2 regions of the Streptomyces sp. NPDC014864 genome follow, and region 1 is predicted to be linked to the other one. Evidence: riboswitches for the same ligand, from Rfam matches in the RefSeq annotation. Region 1 holds a riboswitch; the other holds the start of a gene.

Evidence for each region. Region 1 has a riboswitch for S-adenosylmethionine ahead of ACF1A5_RS21900 (aminotransferase class V-fold PLP-dependent enzyme). Riboswitches for the same ligand answer to the same signal wherever they lie in the genome.
Region 2: another riboswitch for S-adenosylmethionine. It lies ahead of thrC (threonine synthase); the one in region 1 lies ahead of ACF1A5_RS21900 (aminotransferase class V-fold PLP-dependent enzyme).

Annotation. Positions count from the first base shown of each region.
Region 1 covers NZ_JBIBWT010000012.1:19,516-28,906, reverse strand. Annotated here, with positions in the region: gene ACF1A5_RS21910 (rhomboid family intramembrane serine protease) at 1-272, shown strand, start outside; gene ACF1A5_RS21905 (Lrp/AsnC family transcriptional regulator) at 269-550, shown strand; gene ACF1A5_RS21900 (aminotransferase class V-fold PLP-dependent enzyme) at 597-1,976, opposite strand; SAM riboswitch class IV at 2,178-2,294, opposite strand; gene trpD (anthranilate phosphoribosyltransferase) at 2,380-3,444, opposite strand; gene ACF1A5_RS21890 (cytochrome bc complex cytochrome b subunit) at 3,579-5,234, opposite strand; gene ACF1A5_RS21885 (Rieske 2Fe-2S domain-containing protein) at 5,231-6,289, opposite strand; gene ACF1A5_RS21880 (c-type cytochrome) at 6,286-7,095, opposite strand; gene ACF1A5_RS21875 (heme-copper oxidase subunit III) at 7,220-7,831, opposite strand; gene ACF1A5_RS21870 (hypothetical protein) at 8,034-8,435, shown strand; gene ACF1A5_RS21865 (Ig-like domain-containing protein) at 8,555-9,391, opposite strand, start outside.
Region 2 covers NZ_JBIBWT010000010.1:134,338-143,728, forward strand. Annotated here, with positions in the region: gene ACF1A5_RS19880 (hypothetical protein) at 1-424, shown strand, start outside; gene ACF1A5_RS19885 (NADH:flavin oxidoreductase) at 445-1,572, opposite strand; gene groL (chaperonin GroEL) at 1,780-3,402, opposite strand; gene ACF1A5_RS19895 (cold-shock protein) at 3,757-3,960, opposite strand; gene ACF1A5_RS19900 (MoaD/ThiS family protein) at 4,391-4,666, opposite strand; gene thrC (threonine synthase) at 4,663-5,946, opposite strand; SAM riboswitch class I at 5,964-6,133, opposite strand; gene ACF1A5_RS19910 (glucosyl-3-phosphoglycerate synthase) at 6,302-7,267, shown strand; gene ACF1A5_RS19915 (trehalose-6-phosphate synthase) at 7,350-8,789, shown strand; gene otsB (trehalose-phosphatase) at 9,074-9,391, opposite strand, start outside.

The DNA of each region.
Region 1 (9,391 bases):
TTCTCTACCTGTTCCCCAGGGCCCGGGTGACCAGTCTCTTCCCGTTCCTGTTCTTCCTGCCGCTGCGCTTCCCGGCCTGGGTCGTGCTGCCCTTCTGGGCGGCCCTGCAGTGGATGGCGGCCGGGCGGGCCGCCCAGGGGCCACAGGTGGCCTACCTGGCGCACCTGGTCGGCTTCGGGCTCGGCTTCGGCTTCGCGTGGGCCCGGTTCGGCCGGGCGACTATTGTGAGGTCCGCCCCTGCTCCGGCCCCCGAGGGAGAGAACCAGCCGTGATCACCGCGATCGTCCTCATCAAGACCAGCGTGGACCGGATCCCCGAGATCGCCGAGCAGATCGCGTCGCTGGACTCCGTGAGCGAGGTCTTCTCCGTCACCGGCACCTACGACCTGATCGCCATGGTGCGGGTGCGGGAGCACGAGGACCTCGCCGAGGTCATCCCCGGGCGGATCAGCAAGATCCCGGGGGTGGAGGGGACGGACACCCACGTGGCCTTCCGCACGTACTCCCAGCACGACCTGGAGGCGGCCTTCGCCATCGGGCTGGACTCCTGACCGGCCCCTGGGGCCCGGACAGGACCCCGGGACCACCGGCACGAAGCTAGACCACCGGCACGCAGCGCCCGCCCTCCGTGCGGTACGTCCAGCGCGCGCCGTCCCGGACGAGTTCCCGCACCGCGGTCAGGAAGCGGTCGATGTGCTCGTCGGGGGTGCCGGCGCCGAAGCTGACGCGGACGGCGTGCAGGGAGCGCTCGCCGGGGGCGGTCTCCGGGGAGCCGCACCCTCCCCGCGCCCCCGCGCCCGCGCCCGCGCCCGCGCCGAGCAGCGTGCGGAGCAGGGGGTGGGCGCAGAAGAGGCCGTCACGGACGCCGATGCCGTACTCGGCGGAGAGCGCGGCCGCGAAGTGGGAGCTGTTCCAGCCCTCGACGACGAAGGACAGCACGCCGACCCGCGGCGCGTCGTCGCCGAAGAGGGAGAGCACCCGCACCTCGGGTACCTCGGCGAGGCCCGTCCTGAGCCTGCGCAGCAGGTGCTGCTCGCGGGCGACGAGCGTGTCGAAGCCGGCCTCCGTGAGGGCCCGGCAGGCCGAGGCGACGGCGTAGGCACCGATCACGTTGGGCGAGCCGGCCTCGTGGCGGGCGGCGCTCTCGTGCCACTCCACCTCCACTCCCCCGTCGGCGCGCCGGGCGACGCTACGGCTCGCACCGCCGCCCGCGAGGTACGGCTCGGCCGCCCGCAGCCAGTCGGCGCGGCCGGCCAGGACGCCGGAGCCGAAGGGGGCGTACAGCTTGTGGCCGGAGAAGGCCACCCAGTCGACGTCGAGGTCGGCGACCGACACCGGGTGGTGCGGCGCGAGTTGGGCGGCGTCCAGGACGATCCGGGCGCCGTGCGCGTGCGCGGCGGCGGCCAGCTCCCGCACCGGCCACAGCTCGCCGGTGACGTTGGAGGCACCGGTGACGCAGACCAGGGCCGGGCCGTGGGGGTCGCGGTCGGCCAGGGCCCGCTCCAGGGTCTCCACGGCCTGCCGCGGGGTGCGGGGCGCGTCGAGGACGGTGACGTCGGCGCCCGGCCACGGCAGCAGCGCCGCGTGGTGCTCGGTCTCGAAGACGAAGACCCGGCAGCCGGGCGGCAGCGCGCGGGCCAGGAGGTTGAGGGAGTCGGTGGTGGACCGGGTGAAGACCACCTGGTCGGCCGGACGGCAGCCGAGGAACCCGGCGACGGTCGTCCGGGCCTTCTCGAACAGGTCGGTGGAGAGCTGGGAGAGGTGGCCGGCGCCGCGGTGGACGCTGCCGTAGTACGGCGCGTAGGCGGCCACGTCGTCCCAGACGCGCTGGAGGGCGGGGGCGCTGGCCGCGTAGTCGAGCGCGGCGTACCCGGCCTCGCCGCCGGTGACGAGCGGAACGGTGACGTCCCGGCCCAGCACGGGCAGCGGGGGGCAGACGGCAGGGGCAGCGGCGGGGGCAGCGGTGACGACGGACATGGCGGACTCCTGGGAGAGGCAAGCGGAATCACCGTGCGAGCACGACTACGGCTCAAGCACGCAGGGAGCTCCAGCACGGCGGAAGGAGAAAGGGGTGTGCGGAGGCGGGGCTCGACGCCCTAACGCATTCGCTTGCTCACGGAAGGCTCCCTCGAACGACCAGGACCCCTGGCCCCACGCTCATTCAGAAAGCGTGCGAGGGGTCCGCGCTTGCCGCGGACCTTGCTGTCCACGACCTGGTCCTCACCCGGGGCACCCCGCCACGGACGGAGGGTTGCCGGACAGCCGGCCGGGGCCGCATGGCTGTCGCTCATGACCTGGTCCACCATCCTGCCACACGATCTTCGACGCGCAAGGCGTGGTCCGGAATGCGGACCACGCCCTGCCTCGTGCCGTGTGCGGATCAGGCGTTGCTGGCGGCCACCCAGCGCTCCAGCACCCGCTTCGCCGCCCCCGAGTCGATCGACCGCGCGGCCCTGTCCATCCCGGCGCGCAGCTGCTCGGCCAGCGTCCCGGACCCCGGCTCCAGGGCGACCAGCGCGGCCGCCGAGTTCAGCAGCACGGCGTCGCGCACGGGGCCGGTCTCTCCGTCCAGCAGCCGGCGGGCGACCTCGGCGTTGTAGGACGGGTCGCCCCCGCGCAGGGCCTCGACGGGCACCGGCTCGATGCCGACGTCCCGCGGGTCGAAGGTCTCCTCGGACACCTTGCCGTCCCGGACCACCCAGACGTGGGAGGTGGAGGTCGTGGTCAGCTCGTCCAGGCCGTCGTCGCCCCGGAAGACGAGGGAGGAGTTGCCGCGCTCGGCGAAGACGCCCGCGATGATCGGCGCCATCCGCGCGTCGGCCACGCCGACCGCCTGCGCCCGCACCTTCGCCGGGTTGGTCAGCGGACCGAGGAAGTTGAAGACCGTACGGATGCCCAGCTGGCCCCGCGCCGCCGCCACATGGCGCAGCGCCGGGTGGAACTTCACCGCGAAGCAGAAGGTGATCCCGGCCTCCTCCGCGACCTGGGCCACCCGCCGCGGCGTCAGCTCCAGATTCACGCCCAGCTTCTCCAGGACGTCGGACGCCCCGGAGGCGGAGGAGGCGGCCCGGTTGCCGTGCTTGACGACCTTCGCGCCCGTGCCGCCGACCACGATCGACGACATCGTGGAGATGTTGACCGTTCTGGCGCCGTCGCCGCCGGTGCCGACGATGTCGACGGTCTCGCCCGGCACCTCGATGACGTTGGCGTGGTCGTACATCGCGCGGACCAGGCCGGTGATCTCCTCCACCGTCTCGCCCTTGGCCCGCAGCGCCACTACGAAACCGGCGATCTGGGCGTCGGTGGCCTCGCCGCGCATGATCCGGTCCATCGCCCAGGCCGTGTCGTCGGCGCTCTGGTCACGGCCGTCCAGCAGCCCGTTCAGCACCTGGGGCCAGGAACGGCCCGCCGCGGTGTCGCCTCCAGCGGGGTTCACAGCGCTCATCAGCCGCTCCTGGGTCGGTGTCCCGGACTGGGGACACGGGTCTCGAACAGGTTCCACCCTATCCAGCCCGGGGCACGGGAAAGGGCCCCGTCCGTATGGAGGACAGGGCCCTTTCCTTGTGGCGTGCGCAGCGATCAGTGGTGGCCGTGGCCGCTCGTGATCTCCTTGTACTCCTCGACGCTCGGCTTGGTGATCTGGGAGTCCTCGCCGTAGTAGGCGCCGCTGAGCTTGGCGCGCAGCTTCTCGGATCCCTTCACCTTGCGCTCGACGCCGTTCTCGTCGACCGTCGGGCCGATCTCGGCCGGCTCGTACTGGTGGTGCGCCGTGAGGGTGTAGAGCTGCTCCTGGCTGAGCGGCTCGTGGACCTCGATGAACTCACCGTGCGGCAGGCGCTTGATGATGCCGGTCTCGCGACCGTGCAGCACCTTCTCCTTGTCCCGGCGCTGGAGGCCGAGGCAGATCCGCTTGGTGATGACGAACGCGACGACCGGGCCGAGGAAGAACGCGATCCGCACGAACCAGGTGACAGCGTTGATCGACAGGTGGAAGTGGGTCGCGACCAGGTCGTTGCCGCCGCCGATCAGACCCACCATGTAGATGGTGATCCAGGCGACACCGAACGCGGTACGGGTCGGGGCGTTGCGCGGGCGGTCCAGGATGTGGTGCTCGCGCTTGTCCCCGGTGATCCAGGACTCCACGAAGGGGTAGACCGCGATCATCATCAGCACGACGCCGAAGAGGACCAGCGGGATGAACACGCCGAGGATCAGCGTGTGACCCCAGAAGTTGATCTCCCAGCCCGGCATCGCGCGGATGAGGCCCTCGGCGAAGCCCATGTACCAGTCCGGCTGGGCGCCGGTGGACACCTGGTCGGGCCGGTAGGGGCCCATCGCCCAGATCGGGTTGATCGAGAACAGCGCCGCGATCGCCGCGATCACACCGAAGACCAGGAAGAAGAAGCCTCCGGCCTTGGCCATGTAGACCGGCAGCAGCGGCATGCCGACGACGTTCTCGTTGGTCTTTCCGGGGCCCGCGAACTGCGTGTGCTTGTGGTAGAAGACCAGGATCAGGTGGGCGACCACCAGGCCGAGCATGATGCCCGGCAGCAGCAGGATGTGGATCGAGTAGAAGCGGGCCACGAAGTCGCCGCCCGGGAACTCGCCGCCGAAGAGGAAGAACGAGATGTACGTGCCCACGATCGGCACGGACAGGACCGCGCCCTCCATGAAGCGGACACCGGTGCCGGAGAGCAGGTCGTCCGGGAGCGAGTAGCCGGTGAAACCGGTGAACATGCCCAGGACGAACAGCAGGAAGCCGAACAGCCAGTTGATCTCACGCGGCTTGCGGAACGCGCCGGTGAAGAAGACGCGCATCATGTGCACGAACATGCCGCCGAGGAAGATCAGCGCGGCCCAGTGGTGGATCTGCCGGATGAGCAGACCACCGCGCACGTCGAAGGAGATGTGCAGGGTCGAGTTGAACGCCTCGCTCATCAGCTGTCCCTGCAGCGGGACGTACGAGCCGTGGTACTCCACCTCGTTCATCGACGGGTGGAAGAACAGCGTCAGGTACACACCCGTGAGGATGATGATGAGGAAGCTGTAGAGGCAGACCTCGCCCAACATGAACGACCAGTGGTCGGGGAAGATCTTGCGCATGTTGGCCTTGGCCAGGGAGTAGATCCCGAGCCGGCCGTCCGCCCAGTCGGCGAGGCGCTCGCCGGCCGGTGCCTTGCCGCGGGAGCGTCCCGCGGCGTCGGCCGGATTCGTGTTGCTGGATGCAGTGCTCATCCGCGCTCCCAGAATGCAGGACCGACGGGCTCCTCGAAGTCGCCGAGCGCCTGGAGGTAACCCTCGCTGTCCACGCCGATGCGCAGCTGCGGCAGGGCGTGGCCGGCGGGGCCGAAGATCACTCGGGCACCGTCGGAGAGGTCGAAGGTGGACTGGTGGCACGGGCACAGCACGTGGTGCGTCTGCTGCTCGTACAGGGAGATCGGGCAGCCCACGTGGGTGCAGATCTTGGAGTAGGCCACGATGCCCTGGTGCGACCAGTCGAGTTCGCGCTTGTCCTTGATGTTGTCCGGCTGGAGCCGGATGATCATCAGGGCCGCCTTGGCGATCTCCTTCTGGAAGTCCTCGTCGGTCTCCTCCAGGCCGTCCGGCTTGGCGAAGGTCAGCGAGCCGACGACCACGTCCTCGGGACGCAGCGGCTCGTTGGTGTTCGTGTTGACGAGGCGCTTGCCCTTGGCCCACAGCGTGTGGCGGAGCTTGGTCTCGGGCAGCGGACCGAGGTCGCGCAGCAGCACGAGGCCGGACAGCGGCACCAGGGTGAGCGCGCCGAGCATCGTGTTGCGGATCAGCTTGCGGCGGCCGAGCTGCGACTCCTTGGCGCCCTCCGCGAAGTCCGCGTGGACCTTCGCACGGACCTCGGGGGAGGCCGCGATCGGGTGACGCTCGTCGGCGATCTCCACGTCGGACATCAGGGTGCGGGCCCAGTGGACCGCGCCCGCGCCGATGGTGAACAGCGCGGTGCCCAGCGTCAGGCCGAGCGCGAAGTTCAGCGCGCTGATGTGGCCCAGCGGGAAGACGTAGATCACCTGGTCGGCCGGGATCGCCACGTAGGAGGCGATGAAGCCGACGGTGGCCAGCATCGACAGCGTGAACAGCAGGGCGACGGCGCGCTCGGACCGCCGGGCGGCCCGCTCGTCGATGTCCTGGACACGGTGCTCGTGCGGCGGCAGACCGGGATCCGCAAACGGGTTCCGCTCGTCCGCGACGCCTACCGCGCCGTGCGCGGGGGCCTGCTCAGCGGGCAGGTTCTCTTCTGGCATGTCTTGGCTACTCATGACTTCTTGGCCTTTGCGGTCCGAGCGGCGACCCAGACGGCGACGGCGATCAGCGCGCCCAGTCCGAACACCCAGGCGAACAGACCCTCACTGACCGGACCGAGGCCGCCCAGCTCGTAGCCGCCCGGGGTCACGGTGTCGTCGCCGTTGACCGCGTTCAGGTACGCGATGATGTCCTTCTTGTTCTTCTCCGTCATCGTGGTGTCGGGGAAGGACGGCATGTTCTGCGGGCCGGTCTGCATGGCCTCGTAGATGTGCTTCGGGCTCACGTTCTCGAGGTCCGGGGCGAACTTGCCGTGCGTCAGCGCACCGCCCTTGCCGACGAAGTTGTGGCACTGCGCGCAGTTGGTGCGGAACAGCTCGCCACCCTTGGCGATGTCCGCGCCCTCCGGGCTGTAGTCGTTCTTGGTGGGCACGGCGGGGCCGGCGCCCAGGGACGCGACGTAGGCCGCGAGCTGGTCGATCTCGGCCTGCGAGTAGATGACCTTCTTCTTCGGGACCTGCGCCCCGGGCTGCTGGGCCGGCATACGGCCGGTGCCGACCTGGAAGTCGACGGCGGCGGCGCCGACACCCACCAGGCTCGGACCGTCAGTGGTGCCCTGGCCACCGGTGCCGTGGCAGCTGGCGCAGCCGACCTCGTAGAGCTTCTTGCCCTGCTCGATCGTGAGGGACTGGGCGGTGTCCTCGGCCTTCGCCTTGCTCGCGGGCGCGAACGCGGTGTACAGCCCCCCGGTGGCCGCCAGCGCGAGGAGTAGGACGACGACCGCCGCCAGCGGATGGCGTCGTCGTGCGGAGAGCTTTTTCACGGATTACCCCGGTGTCAGGATCTTCTGCGTCGATGCTTCTGGGACTTGGATCGGTTCGTCGCGGGTGCTCGGTCGCCGGCCTCCCCGTTCGGGTGACACCGACACCGCCGCGGACGGCGGCCGATTACCGGATCAGGTAGATCGTGGCGAAGAGGCCGATCCAGACGACATCGACGAAGTGCCAGTAGTAGGACACGACGATCGCGGCGGTCGCCTGCTCATGGGTGAACCTCCGGGCCGCGTAGGTACGGCCGAGGACAAGCAGGAAGGCGATGAGACCGCCTGTCACGTGCATGCCGTGGAAGCCGGTGGTCAGGTAGAACACGGAGCCGTACGGGTCGGAGGACAGCGAGAGGCCGTCCTTCTTGACCAGTTCCGTGTACTCGAAGATCTGACCGCCGATGAAGATCGCACCCATGATGAAGGTGACGATGAACCAGCCCCGGAGCTTCTTCACGTCACCCCGCTCGGCCGCGAACACGCCGAGCTGACAGGTCAGCGAGGAGAGCACCAGGATCGTGGTGTTGGTCGCCGAGAACGGAAGGTTGAGATGGGACGCCATCTCCTTCCAGTGCGTCGGACCCGTCACCGATCGCAGGGTGAAGTACATCGCGAAGAGGGCCGCGAAGAACATCAGCTCGGAACTCAGCCAGATGATGGTTCCGACACTGGTGAGGTTCGGCCGATTGACCGACGGGTGCGCGTGCCCGGTTTCTACTGTCGTTGCTGTCGCCACGCCGACATTATGTCGCTCGCTTATCCCGCCCTCACTCCGGGGGGTGCCGTTCGGAGTGTCCATGGGGTGTGTCCAGCCCGTATGGCCCATCGAAGCGGCGTTCCAGCCGCTGTCGACCACGAGTTGAAGGGAGTAGCATCCGCGCCATCGGTACCCGGAAGTTCCCGACCAAGGCTGTGTCTCTGAGAGGCGTGGAGGAACCATGCAGGCGACCGCGACGGTGCTGGTGTACAGCGACGACGCCAACACCCGTGAGCAGGTGCGGCTGGCGACCGGACGCCGGCCGGCTCCGGACGCCCCCGTCGTGGAGTTCGTGGAGTGCGCGACGCCGGACGCGGTGCTGCGGGAGCTGGACCGGGGCGGCATCGACGTGTGCGTCCTGGACGGCGAGGCCGTGCCCATGGGCGGCATGGGCATGTGCCGGCAGATCAAGGACGAGGTCTTCCAGTGCCCGCCCGTGCTCCTGCTGATCGGCCGGCCCCAGGACGCCTGGCTGGCCACGTGGAGCCGGGCGGACGCGGCGGTGACGCTGCCGGTGGAGCCGGTGGAGTTCGCCTCCTCCCTGGCCTCCCTCCTGCGGGACCGCACGGCGCTGAGCGCCTAGCGCCGCGCGCCCGGACCGATCCCGTCCTCCGGGCTCCCGGCCACGGGGGACGGGGCGTACGGCGGGCGGGGCGTACGGCGGACGTCGACGTACGGCCGGCTCCTGCGCTCCGGTGGGCCTCACAGGCCCTGCGGGCTCAGTCGTGCCTGCTCGGTCCGGGGCCGGTCGGCCTTGCCCCCGGTGGTGAGCGCGCTGCCCTGCAGCCACTTGGTCCAGGACACGTTCCAGTCGCCGAAGCCGTTGCCGAAGGGCTCCATCATGTGGCCCTTGGAGTTGACCACCTGGACGACGTCGCCCTCGTGGACGGTGTCGAAGAACCACGCGGCGTTGCGGTCGCTCATGCCGGTGCAGCCGTGGCTGACGTTGGCCAGGCCCTGTGCGTCGACCGACCAGGGGGCGGCGTGCACGTACTCGCCGCTCCAGGTCACCCGGGTCGCGTAGTAGACGTCCAGGTCGTACGCGTCCGAGGAGTTCGCGGCGATGCCGACGGTCGAGCTCTTCATCCGGACGAGGTACTGCTTGGCCAGGATGACCTTGACGCCGTTGCGGGTGTCGAAGCCGGGCTTTCCGGTGGTGACGGGAAGCTGCTTGATCATCTGGTCGTTCTGGTACACCGACATGGTGTGGGCCGCGGCGTCCGTCACCGCGACGATGCGGTCACCGGTGGTGATCCGCAGCGGCTTGGCGGTGCCGCCCCACAGCCGGTCGCTGATCTTGATGTTCTCCAGGTTGCTGTGCACCCGGATCTGCGCGTGGGCGGGCCAGTACTCCTTGGGCCGGTAGTGCAGGTGCGTGTCGTCCACCCAGTACCAGGCGCCCTGCGCGCTGGGCATGGAGTCGACCCGGAGGGCGCTCTCCACGACGGCACGCTGGGCCCTGTCCCGGATCGGCTGGTCGAGCTCGGCCGTGATGGGCTGACCGACGCCATAGGTGCCCGCCTGCGGCCCGAACTTCAC
Region 2 (9,391 bases), on a different contig from region 1:
CCCCGCGACCCGGTGCCCCGAGCATCCGAACGGGCCCGTCGACAAGAGCGCACCCGACCTCTGCCTGCTCTGCGAGACCCGGCGGCGGGCCGCCCGCCGGTCGCAGGTGGACGGGGCCTATCCGGCGTACGAGCGTCCCGCCGCCGAGCCCGTGGAGCGCACCCCCTCCCGATACGGCGTCCGCGGCGACCGTCCGCAGCCCCAGCAGCGGTGGCTGCCGGAGCTGTGGAACGGGCGGGAGTGGCAGTTGTGCGGGACGCCGCGCCGGGACCGGCGGGAGGCCGAGGCGTTCGTCAACGCCCAGCGCCGCGCCCCGCGCGCCGCCATGGCCTACCGGCTCGTGCACGAGTTCACCGACTACGAGGTGGTGCGGATGTGGGGCACCCCGGTACGGGTGGACATCGAGCCGATGGGGAACGCGTAGGACCTGTCCGGCGTCGCGCGTCAGCTCAGCGTCTTCAGCGCCGCGGCGTCGTACGGCTTCAGCTCGTCGAGGCGGCCGGCGAGGACCTTCGCCGCCCACTCGGGGTCCTGGAGCAGCGCGCGGCCCACGGCCACCAGGTCGAACTCGTCGTTCTCCATACGGTCCAGCAGGTTGTCCAGGCTGCCCACGGCCGCGCCCTCGCCCTGGAAGGCCTTGATGAAGTCACCGTCGAGGCCGACCGAGCCGACGGAGACGACCTGCTTGCCCGTCAGCTTCTTCGTCCAGCCCGCCAGGTTGAGGTCCGAGCCCTCGAACTCCGGGAGCCAGTAGCGGCGGGTGGAGGCGTGGAAGACGTCCACGCCGGCCGCGGCGAGCGGGGTGAGGATCGCCTCCAGCTCCTCCGGGGTTTCGGCCAGGCGCGCGTCGTACGCCTCCTGCTTCCACTGCGAGTAGCGGAAGAGGACGGGGAACTCGGGCGACACGCGCTCGCGCACCGCCGCGACGATCTCCGCGGCGAACTGCGTACGGGCCACGGGGTCACCGCCGTAGGCGTCGGTGCGGCGGTTGGTGCCCGCCCACAGGAACTGGTCGAGCAGATAGCCGTGGGCGCCGTGCAGCTCCACGCCGTCGAAGCCGATGCGCTCGGCGTCGGCCGCGGCCTGGGCGAAGGCGCCGATGACGGCGTCGATGTCGGCCGGGGTCATGGGCGTGGCGTCCTCGGTGCCGTCCACGCGCAGCCCGGAGGGGCCGTGGGAGGGGGCATCCGGGTGGGGGTTCTGGCCCTGCTTGCGGACCGTGCCGATGTGCCACAGCTGCGGCACGATGGTGCCGCCCGCCTGGTGCACCGCCTCGGCGACCTTCGCCCAGCCGGCCAGCTGCTCCTCGCCGTGGAACCGGGGCACGCGGCTGCTGCCGCCGGCCGACTCGTGCCCCACGTACGTGCCCTCGGTGACGATCAGGCCGACACCCGCGGCGGCGCGGCGGGCGTAGTACGACAGCACGTCCTCGCCGGGGACGCCGCCGGGCGAGAACATCCGGGTCATCGGCGCCATGACGATCCGGTTGGGGACGGTCAGGCCGTTCAGCGTGACGGGGCGGGAGAGGATCCTGGCCGCGCGGGAGGCGGACTCGGAGGCGGTGACGGTCATGCGGGGGTCTCCTCTTGCGGAGCAGTCGGGTACCGGACGGTATGTGCACGCGCATGAACTGCACGCACCGACGTCAACCCCGCGCCCCGGCGCGGCATTCCGGCCCGGCACACCTGTGACCCGGAACACGCCCGAGGGCGGCGCCCCCTGTCGGAACAGGGGACGCCGCCCTCGGTACGTGAAGGACGGTACCGATCCTCGGAAGGATCAGAAGTCCATGTCACCGCCCGGCATGCCGCCGCCGGCCGGCGCGGCGGCCTTCTCCGGCTTGTCGGCGATGACGGCCTCGGTGGTGAGGAACAGCGCGGCGATGGAGGCGGCGTTCTGCAGCGCGGAACGGGTCACCTTCGCCGGGTCGATGATGCCCTCGGCGATCATGTCGACGTACTCGCCGGTCGCGGCGTTCAGGCCGTGGCCGACGGTCAGGTTGCGGACCTTCTCCACGACGACGCCGCCCTCGAGACCACCGTTGACGGCGATCTGCTTCAGCGGGGCCTCCAGCGCGAGCTTCACGGCGTTGGCGCCGGTCGCCTCGTCGCCCTGGAGCTCCAGCTTCTCGAAGACCTGGGAGGCCTGCAGCAGGGCCACGCCACCACCGGCGACGATGCCCTCCTCGACGGCCGCCTTCGCGTTGCGGACGGCGTCCTCGATGCGGTGCTTGCGCTCCTTGAGCTCGACCTCGGTGGCGGCACCGGCCTTGATGACCGCGACGCCGCCGGCCAGCTTCGCCAGGCGCTCCTGCAGCTTCTCGCGGTCGTAGTCGGAGTCGCTGTTCTCGATCTCGGCGCGGATCTGGTTCACGCGGCCCTGCACCTGCTCCGGGGAGCCGGCGCCGTCGACGATGGTGGTCTCGTCCTTGGTGATGACGACCTTGCGGGCGCGGCCCAGGAGGTCCAGGGACGCGTTCTCCAGCTTGAGGCCGACCTCCTCGGAGATGACCTCGCCGCCCGTGAGGATGGCGATGTCGCCGAGCATGGCCTTGCGGCGGTCGCCGAAGCCCGGGGCCTTGACGGCGACGGACTTGAAGGTGCCGCGGATCTTGTTGACGACCAGGGTCGACAGGGCCTCGCCCTCGACGTCCTCGGCGATGATCAGCAGCGGCTTGCCCGACTGCATGACCTTCTCGAGGAGCGGAAGCAGGTCCTTGACCGAGGAGATCTTGGAGTTGGCGATGAGGATGTAGGGGTCCTCGAGCGCCGCCTCCATACGCTCCATGTCAGTGGCGAAGTAGGCGGAGATGTAGCCCTTGTCGAAGCGCATGCCCTCGGTGAGCTCGAGCTCCAGACCGAAGGTCTGCGACTCCTCGACGGTGATGACGCCTTCCTTGCCGACCTTGTCCATGGCCTCGGCGATGAGCTCGCCGATCTGCGTGTCGGCGGCGGAGATGGAGGCGGTGGAGGCGATCTGCTCCTTGGTCTCGACCTCCTTGGCCTGGTCGAGCAGGGCGGCGGAGACGGCCTCGACGGCCTTCTCGATACCGCGCTTCAGCGCCATCGGGTTGGCGCCGGCGGCGACGTTGCGCAGGCCTTCCTTGACCAGGGCCTGGGCGAGAACGGTCGCGGTGGTCGTACCGTCACCGGCGACGTCGTCCGTCTTCTTGGCGACTTCCTTGACCAGCTCGGCGCCGATCTTCTCGTACGGGTCCTCGAGCTCGATCTCCTTGGCGATGGAGACACCGTCGTTGGTGATCGTGGGGGCACCCCACTTCTTCTCGAGGACGACGTTGCGGCCCTTGGGGCCGAGGGTCACCTTGACGGCGTCCGCGAGCTGGTTCATGCCGCGCTCGAGGCCTCGCCGCGCCTCCTCGTCGAACGCGATGATCTTGGCCATGTGAAGTGGTCCCTCCAGGACTGGGGGTGATTCCTTCGGACCGCGCCCGCGCCCGCGACGGACGGCTCGCCGGCCTTGTGGTTCCTTGCCCCACCCGGCCTGCGGGCCTCACCGACCCGGTCCTTCGCTGTCACTCTCACCTTCAGAGTGCTAACGCCAATGATTAGCACTCGGCACCTGAGAGTGCAAGCGACCAGGGGGGTGCGGGGGCGACTCAGCCGCGCGCGAACGCGGGCGCGCCGCCCGCCCCGAGACGGAGGGCGGGCACGTCGAAGGGCCCGCACCCCACGAGGTGTGCACCTCGGGGCGCGGGCCCTTCGATCAGAAGAACGTCGCTTGCGGTGGTCGCGCGATTCAGGCCGTGACGCGGACCATGTCGGCCTGCGGACCCTTCTGGCCCTGCGAGATCTCGAACTCGACCCGCTGGCCCTCTTCCAGCGTGCGGTAGCCGTCCATCTGGATCGCGCTGTAGTGGACGAAGACGTCCGCACCACCGTCGACCGCGATGAAGCCGTACCCCTTCTCCGCGTTGAACCACTTGACGGTGCCCTGAGCCATGCCTAACTCCCCTATTACTGGCCCTTGCACAGATCCACACTTCGCGGATCCGGGTCAGACCTCCGCCCCCATGGATTGGGGGCGTGCGCCGGAACGCGTCGACCGCGGCTGAATGTATCTGTCCAACTGCCGTCTGCAACAGGTCAGTCGGACGAGAAATCTGGGCACGACCGATCCGGAATCTCCCGAGAATTCGCCTGAATTCAGGTCAAGTCGGGCCGGGCAAAGGGAGCGTATGACGCAAAAGACCCGCACAGTTTGGCTATTTCTTGTCGCCCGTGCGGAAGGTTCCCAGGGCCACCGATCTTCGGATCAGCGACGCGTTCCCCAACTGTACCGCGCTCAATCACGCTGAATTGCCCCCTCCGCTTCTCTTACGGAGGGGGCAATTCGATGAACTCTCGGTGACGACAGTTACCGAAGGTAAGGATCAGCCGCCGGCGACCGCCGGAATGATGGACACGCCCGCGCCCTCCGGGGTGGCCGTCTCCAGGCCCTGCTCGAACCGGACGTCGTCGTCGTTGACGTAGACGTTGACGAAGCGGCGCAGCCTGCCCTGGTCGTCCAGGACGCGCGCGGCGATGCCGGTGTGGTTCTTCTCCAGGTCGGCGATGACCTCGCCGAGCGTCGCGCCGTCGGCGCTCACCTCGGCCCGGCCGCCGGTGTAGGTGCGCAGGATGGTGGGGATGCGAACGGTCACGCTCATGCGAGGCCAGCCTCTCGGAAGGAGTCCAGGTTCGGGCGGATGGTCGCGGTGAGGCCGGTGCCCGCCACCGCGTCCAGGGTCTTCAGGCCGTCACCGGTGTTCAGGACGACGGTGGTCTTCGCCGGGTCCAGCACACCGTTCTCGATCAGCTTGCGCGTGACGCCCACCGTCACGCCGCCCGCCGTCTCCGCGAAGATGCCCTCGGTCCGGGCGAGCAGCTTGATGGCGTCGACCACCTGCTCGTCCGTCACGTCCTCCACGGCACCGCCGGTGCGGCGCGCGATGTCCAGGACGTACGGGCCGTCGGCCGGGTTGCCGATGGCGAGGGACTTGGCGATGGTGTCCGGCTTCTGCGGGCGGACCACGTCGTGGCCCGCCTTGTAGGCGGTGGACACCGGGGAGCAGCCCTGGGCCTGGGCGCCGAAGATCTTGTACGGCCGGTCCTCGACCAGACCGAGCTTGATCAGCTCCTGAAGGCCCTTGTCGATCTTCGTGAGCTGCGAGCCGGAGGCGATCGGGACCACGATCTGGTCGGGCAGCCGCCAGCCGAGCTGCTCGCAGATCTCGTACGCCAGCGTCTTGGAGCCCTCGGCGTAGTACGGCCGCAGGTTGACGTTGACGAAGCCCCAGCCCTCGCCGGCCGGGTCGCCGATCAACTCGGAGCAGAAACGGTTCACGTCGTCGTAGTTGCCCTCGATGCCGACGAGCTCGCCGCCGTAGACCGCGGCCATGACGATCTTGCCCTGCTCCAGGTCGTGCGGGATGAACACGCAGGAGCGGAAGCCGGCCCGGGCGGCCGCGGCGCCGACGGCGCCGGCCAGGTTGCCGGTGGAGGAGCAGGACAGGGTGGTGAAGCCGAAGGCGCGGGCGGCCTCCAGGGCCTGGGCGACGACCCGGTCCTTGAAGGAGTGCGTCGGGTTGCCGGAGTCGTCCTTCACGTACAGGCCGCCGGTCACGCCGAGCTCGCGGGCCAGGTTGTCGGCCTGCACCAGCTTGGTCCAGCCCGGGTTCAGGTTCGGCTTGGTCGCCACGTCGGCGGGGACGGGCAGCAGCGGCGCGTAGCGCCAGATGTTCGCGGGGCCCGCCTCGATCCTCTTGCGCAGCTCCTCGGTGTCGTACGCCGAGAAGTCGTAGGCGATCTCCAGCGGGCCGAAACACTCCTCGCAGGCGAAGACCGGGCCGAGCGGCACCCGGTGGCCGCACTCACGGCAGCTCAAGGCCGCGGCGGGACCGAGGTCGACGGTGGAGTCGGTGCTGCTTGCAACAGTCTGCACAGCCATGGAGGCGAGGCCCTTTCTCCTCATCTTCCTCACGACGCATCTCGCCGTGAGACGGATTTGGCACCTTCCCTAGCCGGGAGCCTCGCCGTGACGATCGACTGTGCGCGCACAGCGACGGATACGAGAACCGGCTGGAGGGTTGCCGGGGCTTCATCGGGCCGTGTCCCTCTGCCCCTCTGGATGAGCGGTATGCGGTTGTTGAGCGGCGGCGACCCCCGACATGCGATGGTCATCCGCGTTGTTCAAGACTGTAACCGAAGGCCAGGACAGTTGAGATAGTCGTCCGAACCGCGAGACGGAGCACAGGACCCGTGTGATCCGTTCCGTGATCCGAATCAGTGAGGAGCCGCCGACCGTGCTGGAAGAAGTCGAGCGCTGGCTGAGGACACGCTCCTGGTCCGTGACCGATCGCCCGCTGCACCGGATCCTGGCCGCCAAGCGCGCGAGCGGCTCGTCGGTCAGCGTCGTGCTGCCCGCGCTGAACGAGGAGGAGACGGTCGGCGAGATCGTCGCCGTGATCCGTCACGACCTGATGCGGCAGGCCCCGCTCGTCGACGAGATCGTCGTCGTCGACTCGGGCTCCACCGACCGCACCTCCGAGGTGGCCGCCGCCGCGGGCGCCCGGGTCGTCCACCGGGACGACATCCTGCCGCGCATCCCGGCCGTCCCGGGCAAGGGCGAGGTGCTGTGGCGCTCGCTGCTCGCCACCGACGGGGACATCGTCTGCTTCGTCGACGCCGACCTGAAGGAGTTCTCCTCCGACTTCGTCACCGGGATCGTCGGCCCGCTGCTCACCGACCCGGACATCGACCTGGTGAAGGCGATGTACGACCGTCCGCTGGGCACCGGGTCGACCGGGCCCGGCAGGACCGCCGGGCAGGGCGGCCGGGTCACCGAGCTGATGGCGCGCCCGCTGCTCAACATGCACTGGCCGCAGCTGGCCGGCTTCGTGCAGCCGCTCGGCGGCGAGTACGCGGCCCGCCGCTCGCTGCTCGAACAGCTGCCCTTTCCGGTCGGGTACGGGGTCGAGCTGGGGATGCTGGTCGACGCGCTGCACCTGGTCGGCCTGGACGCGCTCGCCCAGGTGGACGTCGGCGTGCGCAGGCACCGGCACCAGGACGGGCAGGCACTCGGCCGGATGGCCGCCGCGATCTACCGCACCGCCCAGCTCCGGCTGGCCCGCGGCCACCTGGTCCGGCCCGCCCTCACCCAGTTCGAGCGGGGCGAGGAGGGCTTCGAGCCGCGGACGTACTCGGTGGACACCGAGGAACGGCCGCCGATGGTCGAGATCGCGGAGTACGCCGCCCGGAAGGTGGCGTGAAACATCGGCCCGGCCGTATACGGCCACCCACCGAGCGGAACCGTACGTTTGAGCGTTTGGGGGCCGGGCTAGGTTGAGGCGTATGGCTTCTACGCACGGTGCCGAGGTGCTGGTCGCGTCCAATCGCGGCCCGGTTTCGTACGAGCTGCGCGAGGACGGTTCGCTGCAGGCCCGACGCGGAGGCGGAGGGCTGGTGTCCGGGTTGTCGGCTATCGGGCCGGAGGCGGGCGCGGTGTGGGTGTGCGCCGCGCTCGGCGACGCCGACCGGGAGGCGGCCCGCCGCTTCGAGGGAGGCCGCAGGCTGCCGTCCGACGCGACCGGCGGGCAGCAGGTCCGGATGCTCGACATCGACGCGGCGGTCTTCGCGGACGCCTACAACGGCATCGCGAACTCGGTGCTGTGGTTCGTCCACCACATGCTCTACCAGACGCCGCTGGAGCCGGTCTTCGACGCGGAGTTCCGCCGGCAGTGGGCGTCCTACGAGGCGTACAACCTGGCCTTCGCCGAGGCGCTGGCGGAGGAGGCCGCCGAGGGGGCGGCCGTGGTGGTGCAGGACTACCACCTGACGCTGGTCCCGGGGATGCTGCGTGACTTCCGGCCGGACGTGCGGATCGGCCATTTCTCGCACACGCCGTGGGCGCCGGTGGACTACTTCCGGATGCTGCCCGACGACGTCGCCGAGCAGGTGCTGCGCGGAATGCTCGGCGCGGACCGCCTCGGCTTCCTCACCCGGCGGTGGGCGGACGCGTTCACCGGCTGCTGCGAGGCGCTCGTCGACGGGCTCGGCGGCACCCGGGTCGGGGTGCACGGTCTCGGCGCGGACGCCGAGTTCCTGCGGGAGCGGGCGCACCGCGCCGATGTCGACGAGCGGATGGCGGCACTGCGCGAGGAGATCGGCACGGCTCCCGACGGGGCCCCGCGGCGCACCGTCGTGCGCGTGGACCGCACCGAGCTGTCGAAGAACATCGTGCGGGGGCTGCTGGCCTACGAACAGCTGCTCGAGGACCGCCCCGAGTGGCAGGAGCGGGTGACGCACCTCGCCTTCGCCTACCCCTCGCGGCAGGACCTCGCCGTCTACCGGGACTACACCGCCGAGGTCCAGCGGGTGGCCCAGGAGATCAACGACCGGTTCGGCACGCCCGGGTGGACCCCGGTCGTGCTGCACGTCCGGGACGACTTCGCGCGCTCGCTCGCCGCGTACCGGCTCGCCGACGTGGCCCTGGTGAACCCCATCCGGGACGGCATGAACCTGGTCGCCAAGGAGGTGCCCGTCGTCTCCGACGCCGGGTGCGCGCTGGTGCTCTCCCGGGAGGCGGGGGCGTACGCGGAGCTCGGCGAGGACGCGGTCGTCGTCAACCCCTACGACGTGACCGGCACGGCCCGGGCCCTGCACGAGGCCCTGACCATGCCGGCGCACGAGCGGGCGGAGCGCTCCAAGCGGCTGGCGGCGGCGGCCACCGCGCTGCCACCCGCCCAGTGGTTCCTGGACCAGCTGACCGAGCTGAACGGCCGACCGGACTGAACCGGGGCGGCGGGCGGCCGCCCGGGCTGAACGGCCGCCCGCGCTGCACGCCCGTTCTTGGGCCGAACAACCACCGGGACTGGACGGCCGACCCAGGCTGGGCGGCCGACCCAGGCCGGACGGCCGCCGAGGCCGGCAGCCAGGCCTGAAGGCCCCACCGGGCCGAACGCCCGCCGGCAGCCGAACAGCCACCGGGCTGAACGGCCGGCAGGGGCTGGGGACGACCGCCGGGCCGACCGGAGGACCGGGCCGACCGCGCCGAGAGCCGGACCGGTGCCGGAGACTCAGTCCAGCTTCTCCGCCAGCTCCCGCAGCAGGGCCACCACCCCGGCCGGGCCGTCCACCACCAGGTCGGCCCGCTCCGCCAGTTCCGTCACCTCGCTGCTGCCGCTGCACACCAGCAGGCCCGGCACGCCGTCGGAGCGGAGCTTGTCGACCGTGGCGAAGGCCGGCAGGTCGCCCAGGTCGTCACCGGCGTAGAGGACCGAGGTGGCGGCGACGTCACGGACGTAGTCTAGGAGGGCTACGCCCTTGTCCATGCCCGGCGGGCGCAGCTCCAGGACCATGCGGCCGGGCTCCACGATCAGGCCGTGCCGGGCGGC